Regions from separate parts of the Novosphingobium sp. UBA1939 genome, predicted to be linked through region 1. Evidence: riboswitches for the same ligand, from Rfam matches in the RefSeq annotation. Region 1 holds a riboswitch; the other holds the start of a gene.
The links. A riboswitch is a leader RNA that binds a small molecule or an ion and turns the genes downstream of it on or off. The one in region 1 is predicted to bind cobalamin.
Positions count from the first base shown of each region.

Region 2: another riboswitch for cobalamin. It lies ahead of B3547_RS09840 (hypothetical protein); the one in region 1 lies ahead of B3547_RS05050 (TonB-dependent receptor plug domain-containing protein).

Region 1 covers NZ_DDFB01000029.1:61-3,722, reverse strand. The annotation lists partial or broken gene B3547_RS05055 (ABC transporter substrate-binding protein) at 1-416, opposite strand, end outside; gene B3547_RS05050 (TonB-dependent receptor plug domain-containing protein) at 430-2,334, opposite strand; cobalamin riboswitch at 2,442-2,640, opposite strand; partial or broken gene B3547_RS05045 (cell wall hydrolase) at 2,792-3,662, shown strand, end outside.
Region 2 covers NZ_DDFB01000067.1:9,172-15,169, forward strand. The annotation lists gene B3547_RS09825 (flavin reductase family protein) at 1-376, opposite strand, end outside; gene B3547_RS09830 (cobyrinate a,c-diamide synthase) at 494-1,783, opposite strand; gene cobO (cob(I)yrinic acid a,c-diamide adenosyltransferase) at 1,780-2,382, opposite strand; gene B3547_RS09840 (hypothetical protein) at 2,379-2,951, opposite strand; cobalamin riboswitch at 3,197-3,397, opposite strand; cobalamin riboswitch at 3,456-3,646, shown strand; gene B3547_RS09845 (TonB-dependent receptor plug domain-containing protein) at 3,855-5,807, shown strand; gene B3547_RS09850 (DUF1636 domain-containing protein) at 5,807-5,998, shown strand, end outside.

The DNA of each region.
Region 1 (3,662 bases):
ACCTGCGCACGACTGTCGGCCACGTTCATGGCGATGGGAAGCTGCGCGACGGGAATGCCGAGGCGACCGTAGGCCTCGCGCGCAGCCGGGCCGAGGAACGTATCGCCCAGCACGAGATCGGGATGGAGCGCCAGCACTTCCTCCACCGTGCCGCGCGTGGCGGGAAAGCGCCGGGCCAGCGCCACGTCCATCGAACTCGATCGGGGGTCGCGGCTGTAGTGTGACAGCGCCAGCACCTGCCCCGGATCGGCCACTTCGGCCAGGATCGCATCGCTGCACGGGTTCAGCGAAACGATCGCGGGGTGCGCGCGCGTGGCCGAAGGCGGAGGCGTGGCCGGCGCGCAGGCGGAAAGAGCCGCCAGCAACGCCAGCCCCCAGCCCCGCCGCCGCAAGGCCGGCGGGGTGGAAGAAGGCAAGGAACCGCCCGCCTTAATAGCGCACCCGCGCGCCGATGAACGCGGAGCGGCCCCAGGTGCCGTATCCGGCCGAGGTCTGGTACTTTTCATCGAACAGGTTTTCGACCCGACCGAACAGTTCGAAGAAATCCCCGAACGGCAAGCTGGCGCGCAGCGTGGTCAGTTCGTAGCCATCCAGCCGGGTGCGGTTGGCCGCATCATCGAAGCTGTCGCTGACGAGGCGGATGTCCGCGCCCAGGGTCAGGCCAGCGAGCGGCGAGGTCCAGTCGGCCGAAAGCGTCAGCGCGTTGCGCGGGCGGCGGGCGAGCGCCTTGCCGTAGTTCGCGTCCGCCACGGTCAGGTTGCGGGCGCGGTCATAGGTATAGACCGCCTGAGCCCGGAACGTGGGGCTGACATCGGCGCGCAGTTCCAGTTCCACGCCTTCGGCGCGGGTCTTGCCGACGTTGTCGTAGAAGCCGTAGCGCCCGTCCGCGCACAACGGGCTGGTGGCCGAGAAGCACGATACATAGGCGATAAGGTTGCGCGTATCGCGCCGGAACCAGGTGGCCGAGGCGTGGAACACGCCATCGGTCGTGGTGTATTCGCCCCCGGCGTCGTAGCTGCGGCTGCGTTCGGGGCTGAGCCCCTGGTTCCCGTAATCCGAATAGAGCTGGTAGAGCGTGGGCGCCTTGAACCCTTCGCCATAGCTGGCGCGCAGGCGCAGCCCCTGCGCCACGCGGACGCTGCCGTTGGCGCCGAACGTCGCCTGCGTGCCGAAGCGGCTGTGATCGTCCACGCGCACGCCGGCGGCAAGGCTGGCCCGGTCGGTGTACCAGCCGAACAGCGCGTGGCCGCTGGACAGGCGCGCGCTGCGCTGGGCATCGAACGTGGAAGAGAAGCGCGTCCATTCGCTGTCCCCGCCGAAATCGAGCGCGAAATGCGCGGGCAGCGCGATGCGGCCGGTCAGGTCGACGCGCTGACTGCGGCCCTTGTAGCCGTACTGCGGATCGGCGCCGTAGGTGGGGTCGTAATAGTTCCGGCGCGTATCGGCGAGCGCGTAGCCGCCGTCGAGCGTAAGCGCGCTGCCGGCATAGTGGAACCCGGCGCGGCCGGAGAACTGGCGGGTCTTCTGGTATTCTGGCGTGTCGCCGAACACGGTGTAAGTCGGCGGCGGATAACCGTCGATATCGAGCTTGCTGTCGGCATAGCGCGCGACAGCGTTGAGCGAGAGATCGGGGGTGAGGTTCACGCGCCCGCGCCCGCCGATGCGCCACTGGCGATAGCCGTCCGGCTCGGTGCCGACCGCGGCGGCGGAAACGCCATCGGTGCGGGCATAGCCGCCGTTGAGCGAGAAGGCATAGCGATCATTGGCCACGCCAGCCACGGCATCGGCGGAGACGGTTTCCTTCGCGCCATATTCGACGCTGGCTTCCGCGCCGTTCACTTCCTTCGTCGTCACCGCGATGACGCCGCCGATCGCGGCGCTGCCCCAGACCACGGAGTTCGAGCCGCGCAGCACGTCGATGCGGCCAATCCCACCGGTCAGCAGGTTGCCGAAATCATAGCCGCCCGAGGGCGAGGACACATCCTCCACGCGCACGCCATCGATCAGCACCAGCACCTGTTCGGCTTCGGAGCCGCGCAGGCGCACGCCGGTAAAGGTGCCAAGACCGCCGTTGCGCGAAAAGGTGAGGCCGGGCACGCGCTCCAGCACGCGCGTCAGGTCCGCGCCTTGCACTTGCGCGATCTGCTCGGCGGTGATGACGGTGACGGCCTGCCCGGTCTGGTCGAGCCGGAGCTTGCTGCCCGTGGCGAGCACGGTGATCTGCGCATCGGCGGAGACGGCCGGCGCGGCGGGTTGCGCCATATCGTCCTGCGCCAGCGCCGGCGCAGCGGTCAACAGGGATGCGGTAAGGAAAAACAGATACTTGCCCGGCATTCTTCAGACTCCCAGCCCATGAACGAACTGCCGTTCATGGCGGGAGGACCGCCGGGCCAACGGGCGGAACTCGCGACGCGTGCGCCCGGTACACCCCGCCCGGCCGCGGAACGACCACACACCGGCAGGTCTCCTGGCTCTCCGGGTCATCGCCCCCTGCCCGCCTTCCCGGCCGTGCGGCCAGTGGCATCGTGGACAGAGCGCTCGCCGGATACAGTTGCGGGGGCAGCTCCGGTTGGGGACCGTGCTGGTCCTTCGCGGATTCCCTCTGGGCCCGTTGCGGGCACCGGTGGCGTCGCTGCGGCGCGTAGCCCCGAACGGGGGCACGGGCAAGAGTCTTAACCGATTCACCCTATGACGCGGGTCTGTGCCGCCTTGGGACGGCGCGAACGCCGTGCGTGCGGGACCTGTCCGCGCGCGCTAGCGCAGGAGAGCAAAGGAACGCGTCCAAGACCCGATGCCGCTGGAGATCGCCTACCGTCCGTTCACCCTTCCGACCGGGGCCTTGCCCCCGGCTGCGGAGGAGAACGTGCGCGCGGGCGATGTCAGCCGCCAACGCGACGATAACCCTGCCGATGGCCTTGCGGACATGGCCGATCCCGCCCCCCTTGTGCCCCGCCCGCGCGATTTTGCCGCGCGCATCCGCCGGCGCGACATGGTTTCGGTGCGGCGCCGGCTGCGGACCCCGTCGATGCTGCGCCAGCGACTGGCCGGCGTGGCCACGATAGGCCTGTTCGCGATGGTGCTCGGCCCGGTGGGATGGGGCAGCCCCGGCGGGATCGACCGCGCCTCTGCGCAGGCCGAAGCGGGTGCGCTGCAACCGTTCGAGCAGGCGGGCGAAAGCTTTCCCGGATCAGCCTTCTACTATGTCTCGCCCGACGATACCGGGCTGATCGCGCCCAACGCCGCCGAACAGGCCTGGGCCGCGCACCGCGATGACGAGGAGGTCGCGTCCGCCATCGAACCCGCCGGCCCCGCCGCGCGGCCAATCTTCGCGCGCGGCAGCGGCGAGGACCAGTGGCGCGCGCTGCAGTGCCTGACCGCGGCGATCTATTACGAGGCCGCTTCGGAACCAGACAGCGGCCAGCGCGCGGTGGCGCAAGTGGTGCTGAACCGCGTGGCGCATCCCGCCTTCCCCAATACCGTGTGCGGCGTGGTCTATCAGGGATCGGAGCGGCCCGGCTGCCAGTTCAGCTTCGCCTGCGACGGCGCGATGGCACGGACGCCGTCGCTCACCGCATGGATCCGCGCGCGGCGCGTGGCAGAGGCGGCGTTGTCGGGTCAGGTCTATGCGCCGGTCGGGAGTGCGACGTTCTATCACACGACCA
Region 2 (5,998 bases), on a different contig from region 1:
TGTCGCAAAAGATGTTCGCGGGCGCGCCCTCGATGAACCAGACCGGGCCATGCTGGCGCCAGTCGTCCTGCGCGAAGCGTTCCTCGCGCGCGGCCGCGCCGGCGAACGGCGCCATGTGCGCGTCATGCGCGTCATGCAGCAGATTGATGCAGAAACGCCCCGCGCGGATCATCGCGTCGTGGCTCGATCCCGACCGGTTGACGCAGATGGCCATGGCGCAGGGATCGAGGCACACCGGCATGAACGCGGACATGGCGAGGCCGACGGGTGCGTTCGTTGCGGGATCGAAGCTAGTGACGATGCCCACCGGCGCGGGCATGTGCCGCAGCACGCGCTTGAGCCGGCTGTCTATGGTCGTGGTCACGTTGGTTGCCATCGATTGCCTGCCTGCTCCCGGGATGCGAAACTGCGCCGGATTTATCGCACCGTGCTACGCGGGTTATATGCGATCTGCGCAGGAATCGTCCGTCTTCATGCGCAGGACCCGGCCGGGTCATGCCCCGAACAGGCTGGCGACAGCGGCGGGCGAGGAGGGGAAATAGAAATGCATGTAGGTGGCGTGCAGCGATCCCTGCCGGAACAGGGCTTCGCCGGTCCGGCCGCCGGGGTTTTTGGCCCGGGTAACGGGGGATAACGGGGTATCCATCCTGGAATAGTGGAACGTGTGGCCGCGCAGGCTGCCCGCGGGCAGCGCCATGTCCTGCAATCCCAGCGCGGCAAGGCTCGCCTGCATTGTCGCCCGGCCCGGCATCAGGCCCAGCATCGGGGCGTGCGCGCCTTTGCCGTCGTCCAGTGCCTCCAGGCAATAGAGCATGCCCCCGCATTCGGCGAGCACCGCCTTTCCCGCTGCGTGGTGCGCGCGGATGGCATCGCGCATGGCGTGGTTGCCGGCCAGCCGGTCGAGGTGAAGTTCCGGGTATCCGCCGGGCAGCCACAGCGCGTCGCATGGGGGCAGCGTGGTATCGGCGAGGGGCGAGAAGAACGCCAGCGTGGCGCCCATCGCGCGCAGGCAATCGAGGTTGGCGGGATAGAGGAAACCGAACGCCGCATCCCGCGCGACGGCGATCCGCAGCCCGGCGAGATCGCGTCCCGCGCGGGTGGAGGCTTCGTGTCCGGCGAAATCCACCGGCGCCGGCAGCCAGCAGGCCTCGCCCGGCAGCGCGGCGGCCGCCCGGTCGATGCGCCCGTCGAGATCGGTGATCTCGTCCGCCTGCACCAGGCCGAGATGGCGCTCGGGAAAGGCGATCCCGGCATCGCGGGGCAGGGCGCCCAGCCACTGCACGCCGCCGCGCAGGCTTTGGCCGAGCATGGCCGCGTGACGCTCTCCCGCAACGCGGTTGGCCAGCGCCGCGATCACCCGCACGTCATCGCGGTAGGTGGCCAGCCCATGGACCAGCGCGCCGTAGCTCTGCGCCATGGCGCTGCCGTCCACCACCGCCAGCACGGGCAGGCCGAAGCGGGCGGCCAGATCGGCGGCGGACGGATCGCCGTCGAACAGGCCCATCACCCCTTCGACGAGGATGAGATCGGCCTCGCGCGCGGCATCGGCCAGCAGGCGGCGGCATCCGGCCTCGCCCACCATGAACAGGTCGAGCTGATAGACCGGCGCGCCGCTCGCCCGTTCGAGGATCATCGGATCGAGGAAGTCCGGGCCGCACTTGAACACGCGAACCTTGCGCCCGGCCTGGCGGTGCCGACGCGCCAGCGCCGCCGTCACCAGCGTCTTGCCCTGTCCGGATGCCGGCGCGCTGACCAGCAGGGCCGGGCACCGCGCCGCCTTCACCGGTCGATCCCTTCCTGCGCGCGCACGCCGTCGCGGAAGGCGTGTTTCACGTCGCGGATCGCGCTGACGGTGTCAGCCGCGGCGATCAGCGCCTCGTCGGCGGCGCGGCCGGTGATGACGACGTGCTGCATCGCCGGTCGCGCTTCCAGCGCGGGCATGATCTCGTCGAGCGCGAGATAGCGATAGGTGACGAGGTAGGTCAGCTCGTCCAGCACGACCAGGCTGATCGCCGGATCGGCCAGTGCGGCCCTGGCCTTTTCCCAGCCGGCGCGCGCGGCCGCGATATCGCGCTGGCGGTCCTGCGTTTCCCAGGTGAAGCCTTCGCCGCACTTTTCCCAGATCACGTCGGGATGGCGCGAGAAGAAGGCGCGCTCGCCCACGTTCTCGGCCCCCTTGATGAACTGGAACACGGCCGCCTTGCGACCGTATCCCAGCGTGCGCGCGACCATGCCGAAGGCGCTGGAGGACTTGCCCTTGCCGTTGCCCGTCAGCACCAGCAGCAGGCCCTTGTCGCGCGTGGCGGCGGCGATTTTGGCGTCGACCACCGCCTTGTGCCGGCGGGTGCGCTCGCGGTGCGCGTTGTCTTCGGACCCGCTCACCGGCGCTCGCTTTCGCGCAGCTCGGGCCGGATCAGGAACAGCAGCGAGAACGCGGCGGCGGCCAGGCCGCTCCAGCCCAGCGTCGCCCACAGCGTCGACGGGAAATAGCGCCCGATGCGCGGCAGGAAACCTGCGAGCGTCGGATCGGCGAAGCGGCCGCCGAGGAAGTAGAAACCGCCGCTCGAAAGCAGTTCGGACGCGAACGTGGCGCAGATCAGCAGCACGGCCATGATCGGCAGGGCGGCCAGGCTTTCGCCCAGCCGGGTCTGCGCGTACCGTCCGGCCAGCCACATCACGCCATAGGCGGGCACCAGCATCCCGTAGGCGGGCGTAAAGCAGAAGGCCGACTGGCCGAACCAGCCGATCACCACCACGTCGATGGCATAGCCCAGCAGGAACAGCGCGCCGAACGCGGCCGCGCGGCGGACGAAGAAGCCCAGCACGAAGAAGCTGGCCAGGCTGGTATCGGGCAGGTGGATGACCTGGCTCAGCGAATGGCTGCGCGTGATGAGCATGACAAGGGCGAGAAGCCCGAAGACGGACAGTTCGAACCGGGTATTGCGGACCATGAGGGGTCTCCTGAACGGGTTGGATTTCGCGTTGTGGCCGCGCACGCGACCATCGGCTGCGGCGCGGGGGCCTTTGCGATGCGCGGGCGGGCGCGGGCCCGAAAGCGCGGGGCCGGGGCGCACGCCTGCTGCGGTTGTCGTGGATGTCAGACGCAGTTCATCACAGGCCCCCTTCGGCAACAAACGCACTTATGTCGTCCGCCAAGGGAGAAGCCCTCGTCCGCCCGGTGCATCCCGCCCGCGCGAAGGAACGACGATAGCGGGCCGGTTTCCTGACTTCCCGGATCATCGCGCCTGTCGCCGCCTTCTCAGGGCCGGAACCCCAATGGCATGATGGCGATGCGCTCACCGGTCACAGTTGCGGGAGCAGTGCCGGATTCGGCGGATTTCCGCCGGCCGGACTTCCCGATTAAGCCCTTTCGGGCACCCGTTACGCCGCCGGTGATAAGCGAAGCGGCGCGATGCCGCAAGCATTCGCGCTTGCGGCATCGCCGGCGCGAAGCTATCCGCCGCTCTGCGACAGGTTCCCCGAAAGGGGATCAAAAGGGAACGGGGTGCGAAACCCCGGCTGCCCCTGCAACTGTAAGCGGCGAGCCGACCGGCCATCACGCCATTGGGACTTCACCGTCCTGAGAAGGCGGCCGTACCGGCATTGACCCGTGAGCCAGGAGACCTGCCTGACGCGGTCGTTCTTCGTTCGGGCAGGGTGCACCGGACGTTCGAGGTTCCCGCGCCAAAGGCGGGACGATCCCTCGCGCAACGACAGCCACTGCCTGCCGGGAAGACCGTGCGGGAAGCGTCGTCTCGTGCCCTCCGGCCACCTCGCCGGGGCGTCGCGCGGCGGGCGTTTTCCTTGCGGTCCGAGCGGCAGGTCATCGCCGTTCGTATCCAGGGAACCGCACCATGCGCCTGACCCGTTGTTCTGTTGTTTCCATCCTTTCCCTTTCGCTGGGCCTGCCCGTGGCCGCCCATGCTGCCCCTTACCCCGAAGATCCGGCCGCTGACGCCGCTCCCGACACCTCCATCGTCGTCACCGCGCTGCGCACGCCGGTCGCGCAGGATCGCGTCTCCTCCACCGTCACCGTGCTGGACGAGGCTGCCATCCGGCAGGCGCAGCCGCTGGCCGTGACCGATCTTCTGGTCCGCACGCCGGGCATCAGCCTTTCGCGCAACGGCGGTTACGGCGCCGCCACGTCGCTGCGCATCCGTGGGGCGGACGCTGGCCAGTCGGTGATGGTGATCGACGGGATGCGCCTGTCCGATCCTTCCGCCACGTCCGGCGGCTATGCCTTCGCCAACCTGCTGGTCGATGACATCGAACGCATCGAGATCCTGCGCGGCCCGCAATCGATCCTGTGGGGCAGCGACGCGATCGGCGGCGTCATCAACGTGACCACGCGGCGCGCGGAACAGCCGCTGGAAGGCGGCCTGGCGGTCGAGGCCGGCACGCACGATACGGTGAACGCGCAAGCCGGCGTGGGCGGCACGGGCAAGCTGGTTGATTGGCGGCTGTCCGCTTCGACCTTCTCCACCGACGGCATTTCGGCGCGCAGCAACGGCACCGAGCCCGACGGGTACCGCCGCACCTCGGCCAGCGGCACGGCCACGGTCAAGCTGACGCCGAACCTGTCGCTGGACCTGCGCGGGTACTGGGCCGACGCGCGCAACGATTTCGACAGCACGGCGGGCGATTCGCTCAACTATGGCCGGACGAAGGAATGGTCGGGCTATGCGGGGCTCAATCTGGCGCTGCTCGATGGCCGCTTCACCAACCGGCTGGCGGCGATGCAGACCGAGACGGACCGCGAGAACTACGACCCCGCCCGCGCGATCCGTCCGCTCAATTTCGATGCCCACGGCCGCGTCCGCCGGTTCGAGTATCAGGGATCGCTGCGCCTTTCCGACGCGGTGCAGGCCGTGTTCGGCGCCGAGCGCGAGGAACAGCGGATGACCACGGCCTCGCCGGGCAACAACACCGCGCCCTATGCCCTTGTGCCCCAGGCGGCATCGACCGACAGCCTCTATGGCGAGCTGCGCGCGACGCCGCTTGCCGGGCTGACGCTCAATGGCGGCGTGCGCTACGATCACCAGTCGCGCTTCGGTGGCAACACGGTGTTCAGCGCCGGCGGGGTCTATACACCCAACGCGGGCAGGACGGTGCTGCGCGCCAGCTATGACGAAGGGTTCAAGGCTCCGTCGCTCTACCAGCTGTTCAGCCTCTACGGCAACGCGGACCTCCGGCCCGAAAGGGCGAGGGGCTGGTCGGCCGGCTTCGAGCAGACGCTGGGCAGCGTGCTGCACGGTTCCGCGACATGGTTCGAGCGCGACACCGACAACCTGATCGACTTCGCCTATTGCCCAACAAGCGGCACGCTGCCCGCGTCCTGCTATGTGCCCGGCACCACCACGACGCGCTTCGGCTATTACGCCAATGTCCGCAAGGCGCACGCGCGGGGCATCGAACTGAGCGGCGATGCGCGGATCGGCGTGCTGTTCGCGCAAGCCAACTACAGCTGGATCTCCGCGCAGGACCGGTCGCCCGGCGGCGCCGACTTCGGCCGCCAGCTTGCCCGCGTGCCGCGCCATCTCGCCAATATCGAAGGCGGAATCGATCTGCCGCAAGGGGTGAAGGCCAGCGTGGCCGCGCGCTACGCCGGCGCAACGTTCGACCGCGCGGGCAGCCGCGCGACCCTGCCCGACTACTGGCTGGTCGACCTGCGCGTGCAGTGGCGCGTGGCTGGCGGGCTGACGGTCCATGGCCGCATCGAAAACCTGGCCGACCGGCACTACGAGACCGCCAGCGGTTACGGCAGCCTGGGCCGGACGGTCTATATCGGCCTGCGGAGCCGGTTCTGATGCTGCGCGCGGTTGCAGCGGGGCCGGCGGTGGTGGTCTGCTCCACCTGCCGCCTGTCCGCCGACCGGCGCGAGGACGAAGGCGGGCGGCGCGGCGGCGCGCTGCTCGCCGAGGCCTTGCGGCAGGTTCAGGCACGGGAACCGGACCTTGCCGGCGTGGCGGTGCAGGAAATGGCCTGCCTGTTCGCCTGC